DNA from 3 places in the Sphingomonas sp. PEI4 genome. Region 3 is predicted to be linked to each of the others. Evidence: riboswitches for the same ligand, from Rfam matches in the RefSeq annotation. Region 3 holds a riboswitch; each other region holds the start of a gene.
The links. Region 3 has a riboswitch for cobalamin ahead of cobW (cobalamin biosynthesis protein CobW). Riboswitches for the same ligand answer to the same signal wherever they lie in the genome.
Positions count from the first base shown of each region.

Region 1 (3,256 bases), 180 kb from region 3:
GACGCGGGTCGAGAAGCGGTATTCGCCGCCGAGCGCCTCGATCGTCGCGCGCATGCTCTCGACCATCGTAACGAGTCGGAAGGTGCCGATATGCGGGTGCGCTTCGGTCAGGATTTCGGGCGGCGCGCCGGCCTTCACGAACTCGGTCAGGACCTTGCGGCCGAGGTGGCGCGGGTCCTTGATCTGGCTCCAGAGCTTGCCGTCGGAGAAGGTGCCGGCGCCGCCCTCGCCGAACTGGACGTTGGATTCGGGGTTGAGGACGCTTTTGCGCCAGAGCCCCCAGGTGTCCTTGGTGCGTTCGCGGACGACTTTGCCGCGGTCTAGGATGATCGGGCGGAACCCCATCTGCGCTAGGATCAGGCCCGCGAACAACCCGCACGGGCCCGCGCCGACGACGACCGGGCGGGGGCCGGTATAGCTCGCGCCGCCCTTGGTGACGAAACGATACCCCGTGTCAGGCGTGCGCTGGACGTGGCGATCCTTGCGGAAGCGCGTGAGGACGGTGTCCTCGTTCTTCAGCGTGACGTCGACCGAGTAGACGAGCTGGATGTCCATCTTGTCACGCGCATCGTGCGCCCGCCTGGCGATGGTGTAGCGGATCAGGTCGCGCGGGGTGACGCGCAGGCGATCGCGGATCGCGGCGGGGAGCGCTTCGTCGGCGTGGTTGAGCGGCAGCTTGAGGTCGGTGATGCGGAGCATGGTGGACGCTCTAGCGCCACACGTCGCAATCCGCCATCGGGAGGACGAGAGGACATGATCATGCGGACCGACGACGAGCAGAATGCCAAGAGCGCCAAGCGCAAAGAGGTTCAGGACCGGATCGTCGCGAGCAAGACGATCGAGAAGGGCCTGATCATCGTCCACACCGGCAAGGGCAAGGGCAAGTCGACCGCCGCGTTCGGCATGGCGGTGCGGATGATCGGGCATGGGCGCAAGGTCGGCGTTGTGCAGTTCGTGAAGGGCGCGATGGCGACCGGCGAGAAGGCGGTATTCGACGCGTTCCCAGACCTGTGCGAGTTCAAGCCGATGGGCGAGGGGTTTACCTGGGACACGCAGGATCGCGCGCGCGACATCGCGGTGGCGCGTGAGGCATGGGACGAGGTGAAGCGGATGATTGCCGATCCGTCCTATGCGATGGTTGTGGCGGACGAACTGAACATCGTGTTGCGGTATGAGTATCTACCGGTGGACGAGGTGCTGGCGGTGTTGGCGGGGAAGCCTGAGATGACGCACGTCGTGGCGACCGGGCGGAATGCGCCGGATGCGCTGATCGAGGTGGCGGATCTGGTGACCGAGATGACGCAGGTGAAGCATCCGTTCCGGTCGGGGGTAAAGGCGCAGGCTGGGGTCGAGTTCTGACGTAACTCAGCAACTTAACGGAACGCTACAATCAATGTCCGTCATCCTGACGAAAGTCAGGACCCAGGGTAACGGATGGCGACTTTCGTGGCTCTGGGTCCCGACTTTCGTTAGGATGACGGGCGGGTGCGAAGACCGCTCGCGGGGTTCTGACTCCCATAGCGGCGCCTTGCATGACCTTCTCCCCCCGCGTATCGCTCTACGTGCGACAGGTTTTCCCAAGGCGGCAACGCTTAGGGAAATGAAAATGGGAACGGGAAACACCCGGCTGCCCCTGCAACTGTACGCGGCGAGCCATCGTGCCTCATGCCATTGGGATACTCCCGAGAAGGCTGCGCGGACGGCGTTGACCCGCGAGCCAGGAGACCTGCCCGTCGCGGTCGTCTTTCGTCCGGCCAGGGTGCGCCGAACGGACGGGTAATACCCCGAGCGACGACATCGCTTCGCGTCACGCGGAGGCAGGGGGCATGTGCCTTCAGCCTGCCGCGCGGTGCGGGTCCGACTGTCCGAAGGGGTTCCGATGCCAAGTTCACGTCATGTTGCTATCGTCCGGGAACGGACATGCTGAAGCCAGTCGAAGACGGCGTTGCGGTGGTCGCGTGCAATACGTGCCGCCATTCCACCGATGCGCGCGACGACGGTGAAGGCGTGCGCGGCGGCGCGCGGCTCGTCAGCGCATTGAAGGCGGTGCAAGCGAGCGATCCGGCCTATGCCGACGTTGCGGTGCAGGAGATGCCGTGCCTGTTCGCATGCCAGGATTTCTGCACGATCCACCTGCGCGCACCCGCAAAGGTCGGCTACGTTCTCGGGAGGTTCGAGCCGACCGAGGACGCCGCGCGTGCAATCCTCGATTACGCACGGCTGTACGGCGAAAGCGCGTTCGGGCAGGTGCCGTTCAAGCAATGGCCGCAGGGAGTGAAAGGGCATTTCATCACCCGCACGCCGCCCGCCGGGTTCGTCGTCGAATGACCTGTTTCCCAACCTCCGGGGCATTCCTGGCGTCCTTGCGTGCCCTGCCTCAACCGGATGAAACGGCTCGATCCGCGGCGGTGGCGCGTCAGGGGCAACTGACCAAGCCGCCGGGCTCGCTCGGGCGGTTGGAGGAGATCGCGGTCTTCATGGCCGGCTGGCAGGGCCATGAACGCCCGCGCCTCGATCGCGGCAGGGTGGTGGTCTTTGCCGGTAATCACGGCGTCGTCGATCGCGGCGTCAGCGCATTTCCAGCTTCGGTCACTGCGCAGATGGTGGCAAATTTCGAGCATGGCGGCGCGGCAATCAATGCTCTGTCGCGCGCGGCGGGGCTCGATCTCAAAGTCGTTTCGCTCGATCTCGATCGGCCGACCGCCGATTTTGCGATGGCCGCTGCGATGTCGGAGGGCGACTGCCTCGCCGCGATCAACGCGGGCGCGGCAGCCGTTGCGGACGCGCCGGATCTGATCGTCCTCGGCGAAATGGGGATCGGCAACTCGACCTCGGCCGCGGCGCTGTGCCTTGCAAGCTTCGATGGATCGGCACGCGACTGGGTCGGGCCCGGTACCGGCGTTGACGACGACGGCATGGCGCGCAAGATCGCGACGGTGGAGGCCGGGCTGGCGCTACACCGGGACGCGCTGACCACGCCGTTTGAGACGCTGCGCAGGCTTGGTGGTCGAGAGATTGCCGCGATCGCAGGAGCGGTCCTCGCGGCCCGGATCGCGGGCGTTCCCGTCATGCTCGATGGCTTCATATGTTGCGCCGCGGTCGCGCCGATCGCGGCGGCATGCCCGGACATCCTCGCGCATTGTCTTGCCGGCCACGTATCTGCCGAGCCGGGTCATGCGCGTCTGTTGCAGGCATTGCGGCTCGATCCCCTGTTGTCGCTGGGCATGCGGCTCGGCGAGGGAAGCGGTGCGGCGAC
Region 1 is NZ_CM155258.1:280,003-283,258, forward strand. It holds gene AC1MLZ_RS01235 (NAD(P)/FAD-dependent oxidoreductase) at 1-699, opposite strand, end outside; gene cobO (cob(I)yrinic acid a,c-diamide adenosyltransferase) at 754-1,359, shown strand; cobalamin riboswitch at 1,553-1,748, shown strand; gene AC1MLZ_RS01245 (DUF1636 domain-containing protein) at 1,921-2,328, shown strand; gene cobT (nicotinate-nucleotide--dimethylbenzimidazole phosphoribosyltransferase) at 2,325-3,256, shown strand, end outside.
Region 1: another riboswitch for cobalamin. It lies ahead of AC1MLZ_RS01245 (DUF1636 domain-containing protein); the one in region 3 lies ahead of cobW (cobalamin biosynthesis protein CobW).

Region 2 (3,256 bases), 1.3 Mb from region 3:
GACGATCCCCCCGCCGCCACTCGCAACCACACCCGGGGGCTTGGCGCAGCCCCCGAGCAGGAGCGCGATAAGGATCGCCGCGCGCTTCACTTCAGGCGCAACCGCACGCCGCCATAGGCCGCACGGCCGTAATTGCCGTAGCCCGCGATCGTCTCGTACCGTGCGTCGGTCAGGTTATCGACCCGCCCATAAACCACGAACCGCTCGCCGATCGGCAGTTCCGCACGCACGCCAGCCAGCGCATAGCCGTCGAGACGCGTGGTGTTGCCGACGTCGTCGAAGCTGTCGCCAACCATCGTCACGGTGCCGCCGACCGACAGGCCGAACGCGAACCGGTAATCGGCGTCGACGCTCGCGGTCTGCTTGGGACGCCGTGCAAGAGCATTGCCGAAATTGTCCCCGACCGAGCGATTCTCGGTATCGATATAGCTGTAGTTGGCGGTCAGCGTCAGCGCGTCGACCGGGCGCAGCGCGAGCGTGAATTCGACGCCGTCCACTTCGGCACGTGCGACGTTGTCGTAGACGCCGAACGGGCGGTTGGCGCAGATCGAACCCGGTGTCGTCAGCTCGGCCGGGCTGCAATCGCGGAAGTCGATCTGGTTGCGCGTGCGGCGATTGAAATAGGTCACGCCAACGCGGCCACGATTGCCGAGGAACGCCTGCTCGACACCGACGTCGAAGTTGCGCGCGGTTTCCGGATCGAGGTCGCGGTTCCCGTAGTCCGAGAAGAGCTGGTACAAGGTCGGCGCCTTGAAGCCCTCGCCGTAGCTCGCGCGGATCGTCGTGCCGGTCCGCAACGCCAGCGCAGCGTTCGCACCGAATGTCGTGTGGCTGCCGAAATCGTCGTGATCGTCGTTGCGGATGCCGCCGGTGATCGTGAGGATGTCGAGCGGCTTGACGATCAACTGGCCGTATACGCTGGTGATGCCGGTATCGGCGAAGGTGAAGCCGTCGTTGAAGCGGCTGTTTTCGCGCTCGACGCCCGCGACGACGCGGACCTGGTCGAGCGGGCGGAAGTCGCCTTGGTATTCATAGCGTTCGCTGCGGCCGCGACCGATGAATGACGGATCATTGCCGAAGCTCGGATCATAGTTGTCGCGGTTGATGTCGGCGATCGTGAACGCCACGCGATTGTTGAACCGACCATCGGCAAAGTTCGCATGCAAGCCGGCATAACCGTATGCCTCGCGCGTCTTCGAATATTCGGGGGTGTCGGCGAACACGTAATCCGGTGCCGGGAAGCCGTCGATCTCGACCTTGCTGTCCGCGAAATAGCCGCGCAGGTCGAGGCCGATCCCCGGCGCGAACTCGACCCCCACTCGCCCGGTCGCACCATATTGGCGATAGCCGTCGCGCTCGGTGCCGCTGGCCGCCGACGAGATACCGTCGGTGCGCAAATATCCGCCGGTCAGCGATCCCGACACCGGACCCGATTTGCCCGAGACGCCCGCGCTCGCGAACACGCTGTCGGCATAGCCATATTCGGCGTTGGCGCGGGCTTGCACGCCTTCGGCCGGCGCGGCGGTGATGATATTGACGACCCCGCCGATCGCCTGGCTGCCCCAGGGCACCGAGTTCGGCCCGCGCAGAATCTCGATCCGCTCGACCGAGCTCGACAGGAGGTTTCCGAAGTTGAAGCCGCCGCCGGTCGACGAGGGATCGTTGACGCGCACGCCGTCGATCACCACCAGCGTCTGGTCCGCCTCGGCGCCGCGGATGCGGACGCTGGTCAGCGCGCCGACCGTGCCGTTGCGCGTCACCGTCACGCCGGGCGTGGTCGCGAGCAGGTCGGATACGACGGTGGTCTGCCGACGCTCGATCTCGGCGCGGTCGATCACGGTCACCGCTTGCCCGATCTCGCTCAGCGGTTGCGCGGCGCGAGTCGCGGTGACGACGACTTCGGGGGCGTCGGAGTCGGGAATGTCCTGCGCATAGGCCGGCAACGCGATCGTTGCGGCGCTCAGGAGGAAGAAGAATTTCGTCATGGGGCACGTCCTGGCAGAACCGCCCGCGACCATTCGCGGGAACGGCAGACGTCTCTCGCTCGAGGAAACCCGGCTGGACCGGAGCACTCGTCCGCGCCGGACACCCGCCCGCGCAGTGGATCGACCGTGAGAGGCAGGTCTCCTGGCTTCCGGGTCGCCGCGCCCACCCCGCCTTCCCAGGTCAAAACCCAGTGGCATATCGGGGTGGCCGCTATCCGGTCACAGTTGCGGGTACAGCGCCGGCTTTGCGGATGGGGTCATGACGACCGGCCCGCGCACCGACTTCCCTTTTTGATCCCGTCGCCGGGAACCCTTCACGAGCGTGCCACTAGTCGCGTGTCCTGCACGGGTCAACGTGGGGACTTATCCTCCCCCGCAAGAGGGAGGTCGCGCCGCTGGGGTAGGCCGGCTGACTAGCCATCGTGCCACCCCGGCGGAGGCCGGGGCTCAAGTGGGGAACGGCAATAACGGAGCGCGGTGCCTCGTTATCTCCACCTTTCCAATTGGGCCCCGGCATTCGCCGGGGTGGTGGTTCTCACGGAACGGCAGCGCCCGCCCAGATTGTTCTCCCGCGAAGGCGGGAGCCCAGACTGGGTCCCCGCCTTCGCGGGGAAACACGCTGTCTTCGTTTCCCAGGCGGGGCAGCGGATTGAATATCAGCGCCCCCCGTAGCGCAGCCCCACCCAGATCGTCCGCGGCGTAGCGCGCTCGACGATGTTCGCCCCGCTGATTCCAGCCTCGACCCGCTCGTCGAACAGGTTCTCCCCGCGCACTTCAGCGACCAGCGAGCGCATGATCGGCAACGCCGCATACGCATCCAGCGTCGTTGCGGCCCCAAGCACACGCGTGTTCTGGTCGTCGTCATACTGCCGCCCGATATGCCGCACCGTCAGCGACACCGCCGCCGCATCGCGCCGCCAGTCGACCGTCCCCGACACCTGATCGCGCGGCGTCTGCGCCGGCCGCAAGCCATCGAGCGCGGCCGTGATCCCCGATCCCTCGACCTTCGAATTGGTGTGCGACCACGACGCCTGCACGCCGAACGGTCCCGGTCGGTACGATGCATCCAGCTCGAACCCATGCGCGCGGATCGCGTCGAGGTTCTGGCGGACGCGGTAGGTTGCGACACCCGGCAACATCTGCGGCGGGTTGGTCGTCGTTACGTTGGCGATCGCGTCTTTCAGCCGGTTATAAAAATACGTCGCAGCGATACTCACCCCCGGCGCCGGCGTCAGCGTCACCCCGCCCTCGACCCCGGTCAGCCGCTCCGG
Region 2 is NZ_CM155258.1:1,804,824-1,808,079, forward strand. It holds gene AC1MLZ_RS08250 (ABC transporter substrate-binding protein) at 1-90, opposite strand, end outside; gene AC1MLZ_RS08255 (TonB-dependent receptor plug domain-containing protein) at 87-1,985, opposite strand; cobalamin riboswitch at 2,101-2,315, opposite strand; gene AC1MLZ_RS08260 (TonB-dependent receptor) at 2,642-3,256, opposite strand, start outside.
Region 2: another riboswitch for cobalamin. It lies ahead of AC1MLZ_RS08255 (TonB-dependent receptor plug domain-containing protein); the one in region 3 lies ahead of cobW (cobalamin biosynthesis protein CobW).

Region 3 (3,256 bases):
CGCCCGCCGATCAGCCGGATCAGGATGCCCTTCGCGCCGGCCAGCGTCTGCTCGACATAGGTGTCGACCGAGAGCGGATGCTGGAGCGCGGTCAGGTTCGCGAGGCGTAGCGAGGGCAAACGGCTTCCGGCGGCGTCCGCACGTCTCCAGCCCGCGGCGAATGCGCCGAGGTCGCCGTCGGAGAAGGACAGGACGACGAGATCCGCGGGGGTTTGGGCGAGGTCCTGAGGGACCGCGCTTTCCTCCAGCCCGTGGGTCTCGCGGAAGACGACGTGCATCGTGGCTCAGGCGTCCAGCGCGGCCTTGATGCGGGCCTCGTCGATGCGGTCGTGTTCGGCGATGACCACGAGTTGCGTGCGGCGGGGTTCGCCTGCGCGCCACGGACGGTCGTATTGCGTGCGGACGCGGGCGCCGACCGCCTGGACGAGCAGGCGCATCGGCTTGCCGGTGACCGCGGCGTATCCCTTCACGCGGAGGATGTCGGCGTTGCGGGCGAGTGCTTCGATCTTTGCGGTGAGGTCGGCGGGGTCGGCGATCTCGCCTAGTTCGACGACGACGCTGTCGAAATCGTCATGCTCGTGATCGTCCTCGCCGTCGTGGTGCGACGGGCGGGCGGCGATGTCGTCTTCGGCGGAGGCGTTGAGACCCAGGATTATGCGGGGATCAATCACGCCATCGGTTAGCTCGATCACGGCGAGCGGGCGGGCGGATTCGGCGGCGATCACCGCGCGCGCTTTGGCTACGCCTTCGGGACCGGCGAGATCTACCTTGGTCAACAGCACGAGATCGGCGCAGGCTAGCTGGTCCTCGAACACCTCCGACAACGGCGTCTCGTGATCGATGCTCGGGTCGGCGGCGCGCTGGGCGTCGAGCGCGGCCACATCGGGGGCAAAGCGACCGGCGGCGACCGCCTCGGCATCGGCGAGCGCGATGACGCCGTCGACGGTGACGCGCGATCGGATCGCGGGCCAGTCGAACGCCTTGAGCAGCGGTTTTGGCAGTGCGAGGCCGGACGTCTCGATCAGGATGTGATCCGGCCGCGGGTCGAGCGCGAGCAGCGCCTCGACGGTCGGGATGAAGTCGTCCGCCACCGTGCAGCAGATGCAGCCGTTCGCCAGTTCGATCACGTTCTCGGCCGGGCAATCGGGGATCGCGCAGCCTTTGAGGATATCGCCGTCGATGCCGAGCGTGCCGAATTCGTTGACGACGACGGCGAGGCGGCGGCCGTTCGCGTTGCGGATCAGGTGGCTGATCAGCGTGGTCTTGCCGGCACCAAGGAAGCCGGTGACGATGGTGACGGGGACCTTTGAAAGATCGGACATTATGAAACTCCTCGACGTCTGAAAGCACACGCACGCACAGCCTTGCAGCCGTACATGTTCGTCGCTCAAACGGAGTACCGTGCCGTGACCACCCCCTGGATCAAAGCAAGAGCGACCGTTGCGCTGGCAGGTCTCCTGGCTCGCGGGTCGAAGCTTCTCGCACACCTTCCCAGGCCTAAGGCCCAGTGGCTGCCCCGAAGGGCGCGTGCGTGTCGCTCACCGCTTACAGTTGCAGGGACAGCCGCGGCATTGGAGGAGCGAACCCCTTCCGCACCGCATTCCCATTCAAGCCCCGAAGGGCACCAGCGCGATCAACGAGGTTCGGTCGAACCAACCCTCACGAACGCGAACTAACGGACTTTGCGTTACGCCGCCAGCTATCCGTGCACGACCTCGATCTCGTCGAAGCGTTTCCAGCGGTAGATCGCGAAGCTCAGCACCCAGCACAGCACGAACAGGCCGATGATCGCGAAGCCGAGACCGTTGAAATTCTCGCCGAGTGCCGTCGCGACGTCCCAGATCCCGCCTGACAAACCGAGCTTCGCGCCGAGCAGCGCGAGCGTCTCGATCCCGCCGATCGCGATAGCGACGATGGCGGAGATCAGCGTGATGGTGATGTTGTAATAGAGTTTGCGGATCGGCTTCACGAACGCCCATTCGTACGCGCCGAGCATGACGACGCCGTCCGCCGTGTCGACCAGCGCCATGCCGGTCGCGAACAGAACCGGGAGCACCAACACCGTGCCGATCGAGAGACCGTCGGCGGCCTGGCTTGCGGAAAGACCGAGGATAGCGACCTCCGTGGCAGTGTCGAACCCGAGACCGAACAGGAAGCCGAGCGGGGCCATGTGCCAGCTTCGCGTGACGAGGCGGAACATCGGCCGGAACAGCCGCGCGAGCAGTCCCCGGTTGCCGAGCAGGAGGTCGAGGTCCTCCTCGACATAGGTCCCGCCGCCGCGAACGTGGCCGAAGGTGCGCCAGACCGAGCGCAGGATGATGAGGTTCATCGCCGCGATCGTGAACAGGAACACGGCGGAGATGACGGTGGCGACCACGCCGCCGACCTGTTTGAACGCCTCGAACTGCGACAGCGCGCTGGCGGTGAGCGCGATCGCGACGGCCGCGATCAGTACGATGCCCGAATGGCCGATCGCGAACCAGAAACCGACCGCGATCGGGCGCTGGCCGTCCTGCATGAGCTTGCGCGTGACATTGTCGATCGCGGCGATGTGGTCCGCATCGACCGCGTGGCGCAGGCCGAGGCCCCAGGCGAGCAGCGCCGTGCCCAGCATCAGCGGTTGCGCGTGGAACAGCGAGAAGGCCCAGGCCCATGCGGCGATGTTGGCGGCGATCAGGCCTGCGAACATCCAGCCGATCCGCCTGCGGGTGGCGGTCCGCGTCGGTCTGCCAGCCTGCCTGTCGGCCAGTCTGTCGGCCCGTCTATCGATCGTCGACGTCGTCATGCAGAACTCCCCGGCGTCCGACGAGGACGGGGGCCTGCCGCGAACGGCCGGGACACGTGAAGACCGGACGCCACGAGCGGCCGACGCGCGTCGCCGTGCGGCCCCTGCCGCGCGTGTCGTCGCTCAGACGGCGTTCACCGTGCCTCGGCCACCCCCTGGACCGGGACAAGAGCGACCAGACGCCGGCAGGTCTCCTGGCTCACGGGTCAAAGCTCCACGCCACGCCTTCCCAGGCTCTACGGCCCAGTGGCTGCCCTCCAGTCGAAGGGCCCGTGCGTTTCGCTCGCCGCTTACAGTTGCAGGGACAGCCGCGGCATTGGCGGGGCGAACCCCACCGCACCGCATTCCCAATCAAGCCCCGAAGGGCACCGACGCGATCATGCAGGCGGCGTTGATCCGCCACCTGCCCGGTTGGGTATCCTGCTTTCGCAACGCTGCCAATACGCGCATCGGCAAAGCATGGTCGGCGGC
Region 3 is NZ_CM155258.1:459,494-462,749, reverse strand. It holds gene cobN (cobaltochelatase subunit CobN) at 1-278, opposite strand, end outside; gene cobW (cobalamin biosynthesis protein CobW) at 285-1,322, opposite strand; cobalamin riboswitch at 1,431-1,644, opposite strand; gene AC1MLZ_RS01990 (HoxN/HupN/NixA family nickel/cobalt transporter) at 1,700-2,689, opposite strand; cobalamin riboswitch at 2,953-3,171, opposite strand; gene AC1MLZ_RS01985 (hypothetical protein) at 3,137-3,256, opposite strand, start outside.